DNA from 3 places in the Janthinobacterium sp. 61 genome. Region 1 is predicted to be linked to each of the others. Evidence: predicted binding sites of a transcription regulator. Region 1 holds the regulator's gene; each other region holds the start of a gene.
The links. The regulator FNR, encoded in region 1, switches genes on or off when oxygen is low (the NO sensors DNR and NnrR bind a similar motif). The targets are predictions, from matches to a motif close to TTGATNNNNATCAA.
Positions count from the first base shown of each region.

Region 2: a site for FNR is predicted at 1,818-1,831, ahead of CLU92_RS22780 (PAS domain-containing methyl-accepting chemotaxis protein). Genes of this name have one in related genera too.
Region 3: a site for FNR is predicted at 2,121-2,134, ahead of CLU92_RS07725 (PAS domain-containing methyl-accepting chemotaxis protein). Genes of this name have one in related genera too.

Region 1 covers NZ_PJMQ01000001.1:4,399,042-4,402,323, reverse strand. Annotated here, with positions in the region: gene CLU92_RS19925 (response regulator) at 1-1,379, opposite strand, end outside; gene fnr (fumarate/nitrate reduction transcriptional regulator Fnr) at 1,619-2,377, shown strand; gene CLU92_RS19915 (FixH family protein) at 2,381-2,905, opposite strand; gene ccoG (cytochrome c oxidase accessory protein CcoG) at 2,960-3,282, opposite strand, start outside.
Region 2 covers NZ_PJMQ01000001.1:5,025,811-5,029,092, forward strand. Annotated here, with positions in the region: gene CLU92_RS22775 (DEAD/DEAH box helicase) at 1-1,483, shown strand, start outside; gene CLU92_RS22780 (PAS domain-containing methyl-accepting chemotaxis protein) at 1,923-3,282, shown strand, end outside.
Region 3 covers NZ_PJMQ01000001.1:1,675,697-1,678,978, reverse strand. Annotated here, with positions in the region: gene CLU92_RS07725 (PAS domain-containing methyl-accepting chemotaxis protein) at 1-1,867, opposite strand, end outside; gene CLU92_RS07720 (3-hydroxyacyl-CoA dehydrogenase NAD-binding domain-containing protein) at 2,482-3,282, shown strand, end outside.

The DNA.
Region 1 (3,282 bases):
TCGTCAAGGTCGAACTCGACGGGCGACAATTCCATGCGGCGCGCTTCGATCTTCGAATAATCGAGCACGTCGTTGAGGATGCCCAGCAGCGACTGGCCCGCCACGCGCACCATGGTCAGATACTTGCGCTGTTCCGTGTCGAGCCTGGTATTGCCCAGCAAATAGACCATGCCCAGCACGGCATTGAGGGGCGTGCGGATTTCATGGCTCATGTTGGCCACGAAGTCGCTCTTCGCCCGGTTGGCCGCCTCGGCCCGGTCGCGCTCCAGTTCCAGTTCCGCCGCGCGCGATTCGAGTTCCTGCTGCAGGCGGTCGCGTTCGCACATCAGGCCGTTGAACGCCTCCGTCAGTTCGCCGATCTCGTCGCGCTGCTGCACTGGCACGGGCGTGAAGCGGCTGCCGCTGGTGCGCAGGGCCAGCAGGGTATCGCGCAGGCGCACCAGCGGCGACAGCAGGCGCACGGTAACCCAGCCCAGAACAAAAGCGGCCAGCAGCGAAGCGAGGATGCTCCACAGCACCAGCCGGTACAGCACGCCATCAAACGGTTCGAAGGCGTCCTCGATGGGTAGCGAGGCGGCCAGCAGCCAGTTCACCGATTTCAGGCGCTTGAAGCTGTTGACGGCCGTGATGCCGCGGCTGTTGGTGCTGACCATGCTGCCTTCGCCATCGTCCTTCAGCATCTGGGTGGTCGTCAGGTTGGCGTTCGGCTGGCGCGGCTGCAGCAAACGGCTGGTATCGGGGTGCAGCACGTAGCGCGGCACGGCGCCGCGCGTGAGAATGAAGTAATAGCCGCTCTTGCCGATCTTTTCCGAGCGCAGGCGCCCCAGCAGGTTGTCCTTGTACAGGCGCAGCACGCCGATCACCACACCGGCCACCTGGCCATCGGCGGTGAGCACGGGCGCCACCATCTGCACGATGGGCATGCCGCTCGATTTGCCCAGCATCGGCTCGGTGATCATGGGCTGACGTGTACGCAGGACGGTCTGGAAATACTCGCGCTCGGCAACGTTGATGCCGGCGCGGCCCGTGACCAGCGGCATGTCGGCCACGATGGCGCCTTGCGCATCGAGCACCAGCACGTCGTCGAACAGCACCAGCATCGAGCGGCGCGCATAGTATTCGCGCAGCTTGGCGGGTTGGGCGATCAATTCCGGCGGCTGCTGCCTGGCCGTCAGGGTGACGATTTGCAGCAGCATGCCCAGCTTGTCGTCGAGCTCGGCGGCGGTGCGGGTGATCAGGGCAGATTGCTGGCTCAGCAGTACTCGCGTGAAGTCAGCGCGCATGTGCTGCAACTGGATCATGGTGACCAGTGCGATCATGGCGATCGAGGTCAGGCTGGTGGCCAAGGCGACTTTTGCTTTGATGCCGAGAGGCTTCATGATTTCCTTTTCAGTACCGGGCGGCACAGGCGGCAGATAATGCTGTCAGGAATTTTCCTATCAATACATCAACTTGGCAAGCGGTGCCGCGCAAATTGCCCTCGCTGCAAGGGCTTTTGACGATGTTGCCATATAATTAAAGTCAGAACGTCGTTTATTCAGCGCAATTGCGGTGAAATTGGCACACGGCAACCGTGTATGCAGTAAACTCGGTATTGCATTTTCTAAAAGGTACCGACATGACTGAAGCGCTCCTCACTCCCACCTTGCCCACAGTGACCGTGGAAGCGTTGCGTGCGCGATGCTCGACCTGCAGCATGCATCAATTGTGCCTGCCGATGGGCCTCGATGTGGGCGACATGGACAGGCTGGATCAGATCATCGGTCGCCGCCGCAAGATCGTGCGCGGCGCCTCGCTGTTCCGCATCGGCGACTCGTTCCAGAACCTGTACGCGATCCGCCTGGGGCACTTCAAGACGTACCAGATCAATCCGGGTGGCGAAGAGCAGGTGACGGGCTTCCAGATGGCAGGAGAACTGCTGGGCATGGACGCCATCAGCGCCGACCGCCACCACTGTAATGCGGTGGCGCTGGAAGACAGCGAAGTGTGTGAAATCCCGTTTTCCAGCCTGGAACAATTGCTGGGCAGTATGCCTACCCTGCTGCGCCATTTCCACCGGATGATGAGCCAGGAAATCACGCGCGAGCAAAGCGTCATGCTGTTGCTGGGCAATATGCAGGCGACACAGCGCTTTGCCGCCTTCATCGTCAACCTGGCCTCGCGCTATGAGGCGCGCGGCTATTCGGGCAGCAATTTCCAGCTGCGCATGTCGCGCGAGGAAATCGGCAACTACCTGGGCCTGACCATCGAAAGCGTCAGCCGCTTATTGTCGAAATTCAAGAAGGAAGGCTGGCTGCGCGTCTCCAACCGCGAGATCGAGATCTTGCAGCCGGCCAAGTTGAAGGCCATTACGGCCGGTACGGACGTCTGCAAGTAAGTCTTACAGCTCTTCATCCGCGTGCAGCGCGATGCTGCGCTGCAGCGGCCAGGTCCAGATGCCGGACAGGCGCCACTCGCGTTTGTCGTTTTCCACCAGCACTTGCCAGCGGCTGCGCTCGAGCATCGGCAGCGCTACCGAGAAGTTGCCCGCCGCATCGGGCTGCACCAGCAGCTTGATATCTTTTTCCGGCAAGGTCGCATGCGCCAGATGCAGCTGCAGCGGACCCTGGTAAGCCTTGCCGAAGCTGTGCACGGAGCCACTGAGGCGCGCTGACGCCACGTCATACGACAGGCTGGTATCCATCGCCAGGTCGCTGGCGACAGTATCGCGCCGCAAGTCCTGGTTGATCGCCTTTCCCTGCTTGTAGTAATCGCCCACCACCAGCGCATCAGGCTGCGTAAACGCGATATAGCCCATGAAGCTGCCGACGACCACGGACAGGCCGGGACCGATCATCAGCAGCCATGGCCAGCGATGCTTGTACCACGGGGCAACGGGGGCTTGCAGCTTGAGACTGTCGGACATGATATTTCTCCTGTTTAATCGGCCAATCCCCATCCGGGGACTGGCCTTCCTACATTAGCGCGGTACGATGAATACCGCGCTTTCACGCACATGCAACGATGGGTCGTCCAGCGAGTGCAATTCGATCGCAATCTTGTTCGAGCCCTTCTCGCCCACGCCGTGCGGCACGCGCAGGCGGATCGGCCAGCCCAGCGTTTCCGTCGGCTGCAAGGTTACTTCTTCGCGCGTCAGCAAGGTCAGGCCCGGCAAGCCGGAAGCGCTGATTTTAAAATGCTGGGTTTGCTCCGAGGTGTTCATGATCTGCAAGCGGTAAACGTTTTCGATCATGCCGTCTTCCACTTCGCGTCCCATCGAACCGCGGTCGCGGATCACGTCCA
Region 2 (3,282 bases), 630 kb from region 1:
GGTGTCGGGCATGCACAAGCTCGACGCGTTGACCCGCATCCTGGAAGCGGAAGCGTTTGACGGCATGATCATCTTCGCCCGCACCAAGCTGGGCACGGAAGAGCTGGCTGGCAAACTGCAAGCCCGCGGCTTCTCGGCTGCCGCCATCAATGGCGACATCCAGCAAGCGCAGCGCGAGCGCACGATCCAGCAGTTGAAAGACGGCAAGATCGACATCCTCGTGGCAACCGACGTGGCCGCCCGCGGCCTGGACGTCGAGCGCATCAGCCACGTCGTCAACTACGACGTGCCGCACGATCCGGAAAGCTATACTCACCGCATCGGCCGCACTGGCCGCGCTGGCCGCAGCGGCGAAGCGATTCTGTTCATCACCCCGCGTGAAAAGAACTTGCTGAAAGCCATCGAACGCTCGACTCGCCAGCCGATCAGCATGCTGGAACTGCCAACGATCCAGGCCGTCAACGACGTGCGTATCGCTAAGTTCAAGGAACAGATCAGCGAAACCCTGGCCCTGGGCGAACTGGAGCAGTTCCAGTCGCTGATCGAAGATCTTGAACGCGAAAAGAACATTCCCGCCATCGAAATCGCCGCCGCCCTGGCGAAGATGGCGCGTGGCAATGTGCCTTTGTTGCTGGACAAGAACAAGGCGCGCGAGCAAGCCACGTGGCAAGACGACCGTCCTGTGCGCCAGGACCGTTTCGAGCGCAACGATCGTCCGGAACGGGGCGACCGCTTCGAGCGTAACGAGCGCAGCGAGCGTGGCGAACGCCCGGCCTTCCCGAAAAAGGAACGCATTCAACGTCCAGCCGACGCCGGCATGCAAACTTTCCGTATTGAGGTAGGTCATCAGCATGGCGTGAAACCGGGCAATATCGTGGGCGCCATCGCCAACGAAGCGGGCATCGATTCTAAAAATATCGGCCGCATCGAAATCTATGACGATTACAGCGTCCTGGACTTGCCAGACAGCATGCCGAAAGAATTGCTGGACCAGCTGAAAACCGTGTGGGTAGCGGGCCAGCAGCTGCGCATCAGCCGCGACGGCGATGCACCGGACCTGGCGCCGCCAGCCGCGCCGCGCAAGCCGTTTGCCGCCAAGTCCGCGCCAGCGTTCAAGGATGCCCCGGCCGACGCGGGCGACGCAGCACCAGCGCCGCGCGCGCCGAAGAAGGAACGTCCACGCCCGGGCGTGACGGCTTACCGTATCGAAGTGGGCCGTGAGCACGCCGTGACGCCAAGCAACATCGTCGGCGCCATCGCCAACGAAGCGAACCTGGAAGCCAAGCATATCGGCCGCATCGATATCTTTGACAACTACAGCGTGCTGGACCTGCCGGAAGGCATGCCGCCGGAAATCCTCGACCACCTGAAATCGGTCGTGGTCTCGGGCCAGAAATTGCGCATCAGCCTCGATGACGGCACGACGGAACGCAAGCCTGCGGCTCCGCGTCCGAAGTCGCCACCGCGTAAGACATTCAAGTAAGCCATCCCCACGGGCGCTCCGGCGCCTGTGTCGCGGATTGGAGACATATCCCCCACTGGCGCGTTCGCGCCAGTTTTTTATTTTCCCTCAGTAAATGTTCATGATGGCTAAGTCATGCCTGCCGGCAGGCGTCGCCAAGTGCCGCCAGTGATTGCAATGCTTCCGCGTCTTTTTATCGGCATACACACCATATTTATTGTCTGCCGCATCGTTACATAAATTTTTATTAATTATTGTGTGTGCATTCAATTTGAATATCGCATTTCAATAAAATCAATTAAGTTGAATCAAAGTAAATTGTAAAACATAAATAAATTAACTTTTATTAAATTGTTTGACCAGCATCACTGTCGCCTTGGCGATATCTTGCCGGTGCTTGATGTGGTATATTGTTTTTATGTTTTTGTTATGCTAGTTGAAAAAAAATAGAGGAGCGACGATGCGGGTCAATACGCCAATCACGCAAAATGAATACGTATTAAATGAAGGCATGACGATTGTTTCCACCACGGATTTAAAGGGAAACATCAATTACGCCAATCAGTATTTCATTGAAGTCAGCGGTTTTTCAGAAATGGAACTGCTGGGTGCGCCACAGAATATCCTGCGTCATCCCGATATGCCGGCCGAAGCCTTTGCCGACCTGTGGGATACCATCAAGACGGGCATGCCATGGACTGGCATGGTCAAGAACCGCTGCAAGAATGGCGATTTTTATTGGGTCTTCGCCAATATCACCCCCGTCATTGAAAACGGCCGTCCGATCGGCTATATGTCCGTGCGTACCAAGCCCACGCGCGAGCAGATCAATGAAGCGGCAGCCCTGTATAAAAGTTTTAAAGATGGCAATACCGCCAGGCTGGCGATTCGCAAGGGCCGCATTGTGCGCCAGGGCTGGGCCGCCAAGCTGGCCGAGTGGCGCAAGCTGAGCCTGTCGCAAGACCTGGCCCTGCATTGCATCGTCTTTGGCGTGGTGCTGGCCATCCTCGGCTGCGCCGTGTGGAATATCGATGGTGATACGAGCACGGCCACGCGCAGCTGGCTCAGTGGCGCGGCCGCCGCGGCTGTCGCGCTGATGCTGTATTTCTGGGCCCATCTGCACAATTCGCTGGTCGCGCCGCTGGGCGACGCCATCACGGTGGCGCGCAAGATGGCAGGTGGCGACCTGACGGGCGTGATCGACAAGGTGCGTGATGATGATATGGGTCAATTGATGGCGGCCTTGCGCCAGACCAACATCAACTTGCACAGCATCATCGGCGACGTGCGTGCCAACTTCGAGGATATCCGCGTCACTACGGCGGAAATTGCCACCGGCAATATGGACTTGTCCAGCCGCACGGAATCGCAGGCTTCCAGCCTGGAGCAGACGGCGGCCAGCATGGAGGAATTGACGTCCACGGTGCAAAACAGCGCCGACCACGTTGCCACGGCCAACGACCTGGCGGTGCAGGCATCGACCGTCGCGGCCAAGGGCGGCACCATCGTCAGTGAAGTGGTCACCACGATGAATGAAATCAGCACTTCGTCGCGCAAGATTCTCGACATCATCGGCCTGATCGACGGCATCGCTTTCCAGACGAATATCCTGGCCTTGAACGCGGCCGTGGAAGCGGCGCGCGCGGGAGAGCATGGCCGCGGCTTCGCCGTCGTGGCCGGTGAAGTGCGCAGCCTGGCGCAGCGCTCGGCGACGGCGGCCAAGGAAGTCAAGAATCTGATCGACCATTCGATCGCCACCGTGAATGCGGGCAGCGTGCTGACCAGCAATGCGGGCGCCACCATGGCGGAAGTGATTGCCT
Region 3 (3,282 bases), 2.7 Mb from region 1:
ACACTTCACGCGCCGTCAGCAACTGCTCGTTGGCCGCCTTCGAGATATCCGAGATGGCCAGCGTGGTCTTCGCCACGCCCGAGACGATCTTGTCGAAGGCATCGCTTGCCTGGCGCGAAATCTCGCTGCCCGTCGAGACGCGCTTGACGGATTCGTTGATCAGCTTGGAGATTTCCTTGGTCGCTTGCGAAGAACGTTCGGCCAGCTTGCGCACTTCGTCGGCGACGACGGAAAAGCCCAGGCCGTGCTCGCCCGCGCGCGCCGCCTCGATGGCGGCATTGAAGGCCAGCATATTCGTCTGGTTGGCGATTTCGCTGATGACCTTGACGATTTCGCCGATGTCCTCCGACGAGCGGTTGATCAAGTCCATCGCCTCGATTGACTTGGCGACGGCGCGCGCGCCCGCTTCCGCTTCCTGCTGCGTGGCTTTCGCCAGGAAATCGGCATTCGAAGTGTTTTCCGCGATGGAATTGATGGAGTAGGTCAGGCCATCGATGGAGGCGTTCATTTCTTCCACCGTGGCGCCCAGCGCCTGCGTACCCACGGCCACGCCCGTCGCCCGTTCGGCAATCGTATGCGAGGCGTCGGCAAAACCGTTGGCGGCCGACACCACATTGCCGATCACGCCGCGCAAGTCGACGATCATCTTGCTGATGCCGCCGGCCAGCAGGTCGATCGGCTCGTCGCCCTCAGGCACGATATTGCAGGTCAGATCGCCTTGCGCAGCGCGCGCCACCGAATCGAGCAGGGCGTTGACCTTGCGGCTGTCGTTGGCGGCCTTGGACTGGATGCTGTTTTCCAGGTTCACCTGTTCGCTGATGTCGATGGCGAACTTGACTACCTTGTACGGCTTACCGTTCAAGTCCAGGATGGGGTTGTAGGTGGCCTGTATCCACACCACCTTGCCATGGTTGCCCAGGCGCTTGTAGCGTCCCGCATCGAATTCGCCGCGGTTGAGCTTTTGCCAGAATTTCTTGTACTCGGCGCTGCTGGCATACTCGGGCTCGCAGAACATGCGGTGGTGCTCGCCCTGGATATCGCTCAAGTCGTAATCCATGACGGCGAGGAAATTATCGTTCGCGTCCAGCACATTGCCCTGCATGTCGAATTCGATCACGGCCTGCGCCTTGCCGATGGCGCTGACCTTGCCTTCGTATTCGGCGTTGCGCTTTTTCAGGGCCGTCACGTCGCTGGCGAACTTGACCACCTTGAAGGGCCGGCCTTCCACGTCAAAAATGGGGTTGTACGAGGCATTGAGCCAGATTTCGCGGCCATCCTTGGTGAGGCGCTTGTATTCGCCCGCATCAAACTGGCCTTGTCCCAGCTTATGCCAGAATTGCGCGTACTCGTCGCTCCTGGCGTATTCGGGCAGGCAAAACATGCGGTGGTGCTGGCCCTTGATCTCATCGAGCGTGTAGCCGACGGACTTGAGGAAATTGTCGTTGGCGTCGAGGATGGTGCCGTCGAGCCGGAACTCGATCACGGCCTGGGCCTTGCTGATGGCATCGATCTTGCCTTCGTAATCGGCATTGCGGCGTTTGCTGGCCGTGATGTCGGTGGCAAACTTGATGACTTTATACGGCTTGCCATCCGCATCGAGGATGGGGTTGTAGGAAGCGTTGATCCACACTTCGCGACCATCCTTGGCACGGCGCTTGTATTCGCCATGGTCGAATTCGCCACGGCCCAGTTTGCCCCAGAAGTCGGCGTATTCGGACGTTTTCACATACTCGGCGTCGCAGAAAATGGCATGGTGCTTGCCTTGCACTTCGGCCAAGGTGTAGCCGAGGACGCGCAGGAAATTGTCATTCGCATGCAGGATGGTGCCGTCGAGTTCGAATTCGATGACGGCCTGGACACGGTTCAATGCAGTATTTATCGCTTGTAAGTCCAAATCCTGGGAGTGGCTGACATGGCTGGCTGCGTCCATAGTATTTCCTTCAATGTGAGAAGAGAAAGGAGTGGCGATAATACTGACAGCTAATGACGATATAAAACGCTTGCATCATTACCCGGAAAGGGCGGGTGTGATAATTGGTGAGAATCTGCACGATATAACAAAATCGAACACGGCGTTATCGGGCGCCATTGCTCCATAATATTAAATCAGTTGCAGAGTATTGATTTGAATCAATAATTTTATTATTCCTCAGCGCCATGAGAAAAACAAGTGCCCTGAATAAATAATGCTGAAAGTGTCGCCAGTGGCCTGCGCATGGATAGGAAGGCATATTCAGCAGATTATAAAACGCTGTTTTACTTGTTGTTTTTTATTTATTTAAATGAATATGTTATCGATAGTTGCTGGCCCTTTTTTCCGAGGGGGCGGCCAGCCGGCGTGGGCGATGTTGTACCATGACGACAGGCACAGGCGCTGCGCGCGTCGAGATAAAAATAATACGAGCGTTCTTTTATGCGGTATAGTAAAGCTTCATCCCTTGCAACCACCTCATCGCTGAGCAAAATCAATAAGGAAGAGACATGAGTGCTGAATATCAAGTGAACGGCGCTGTTGCCGTCATTACCCTCGCCAATCCGCCCGTCAATGGGCTGGGCCTGGCGACGCGCACTGCCGCCGTCGCGGGCATCCGCCAGGCGCTGGCGGACGAGGCCGTCAAAGCCATCGTCATTACGGGCGCCGGCAAGGCCTTTTCGGGCGGTGCCGATATCAAGGAATTCAATTCGCCCAAGGCGCTCACGGAACCGACACTGCACACCCTGATCAACGTCGTCGAACAATCCACCAAACCGGTGGTGGCGGCCATCCACAGCGTCTGCATGGGCGGCGGCCTGGAGCTGGCGCTGGGCTGCAACTACCGCGTGGCCGCGCCAGGCGCGCAAATGGCTTTGCCTGAAGTCAAGCTCGGCATCTTGCCGGGCGCGGGCGGCACGCAGCGCCTGCCGCGTGTGCTGGGCCTGGAAATGGCCTTGAACATGATCGTTTCGGGCACGCCCGTGGCGTCCGAAAAACTGGCCGGCACGGCCCTGTTCGATGAAGTCATCGCCCCCGGCGCCGACTTGCTGAAAGCCGCCGTAGCCTTCGCCACCAAGGTGGCTGATGTGCGCCCGCTGCCGAAAGTGCGCGAGCGCAAGGTCGATTACCCTCACCATGAAGCCTTCCTGCAGTTTTCGCGCAATACGGTGAAAGCCATGTCCGGCCCATTCCCCGCGCCGCTGAAATGCGTCGATGCCGTGGCGGCCGCCGTGACGATGAAGTTCGAGGATGGCTTGAAGTACGAGCGCGAGCTGTTCATGCAACTGGTGCAGTCGCCCGAGTCGAAA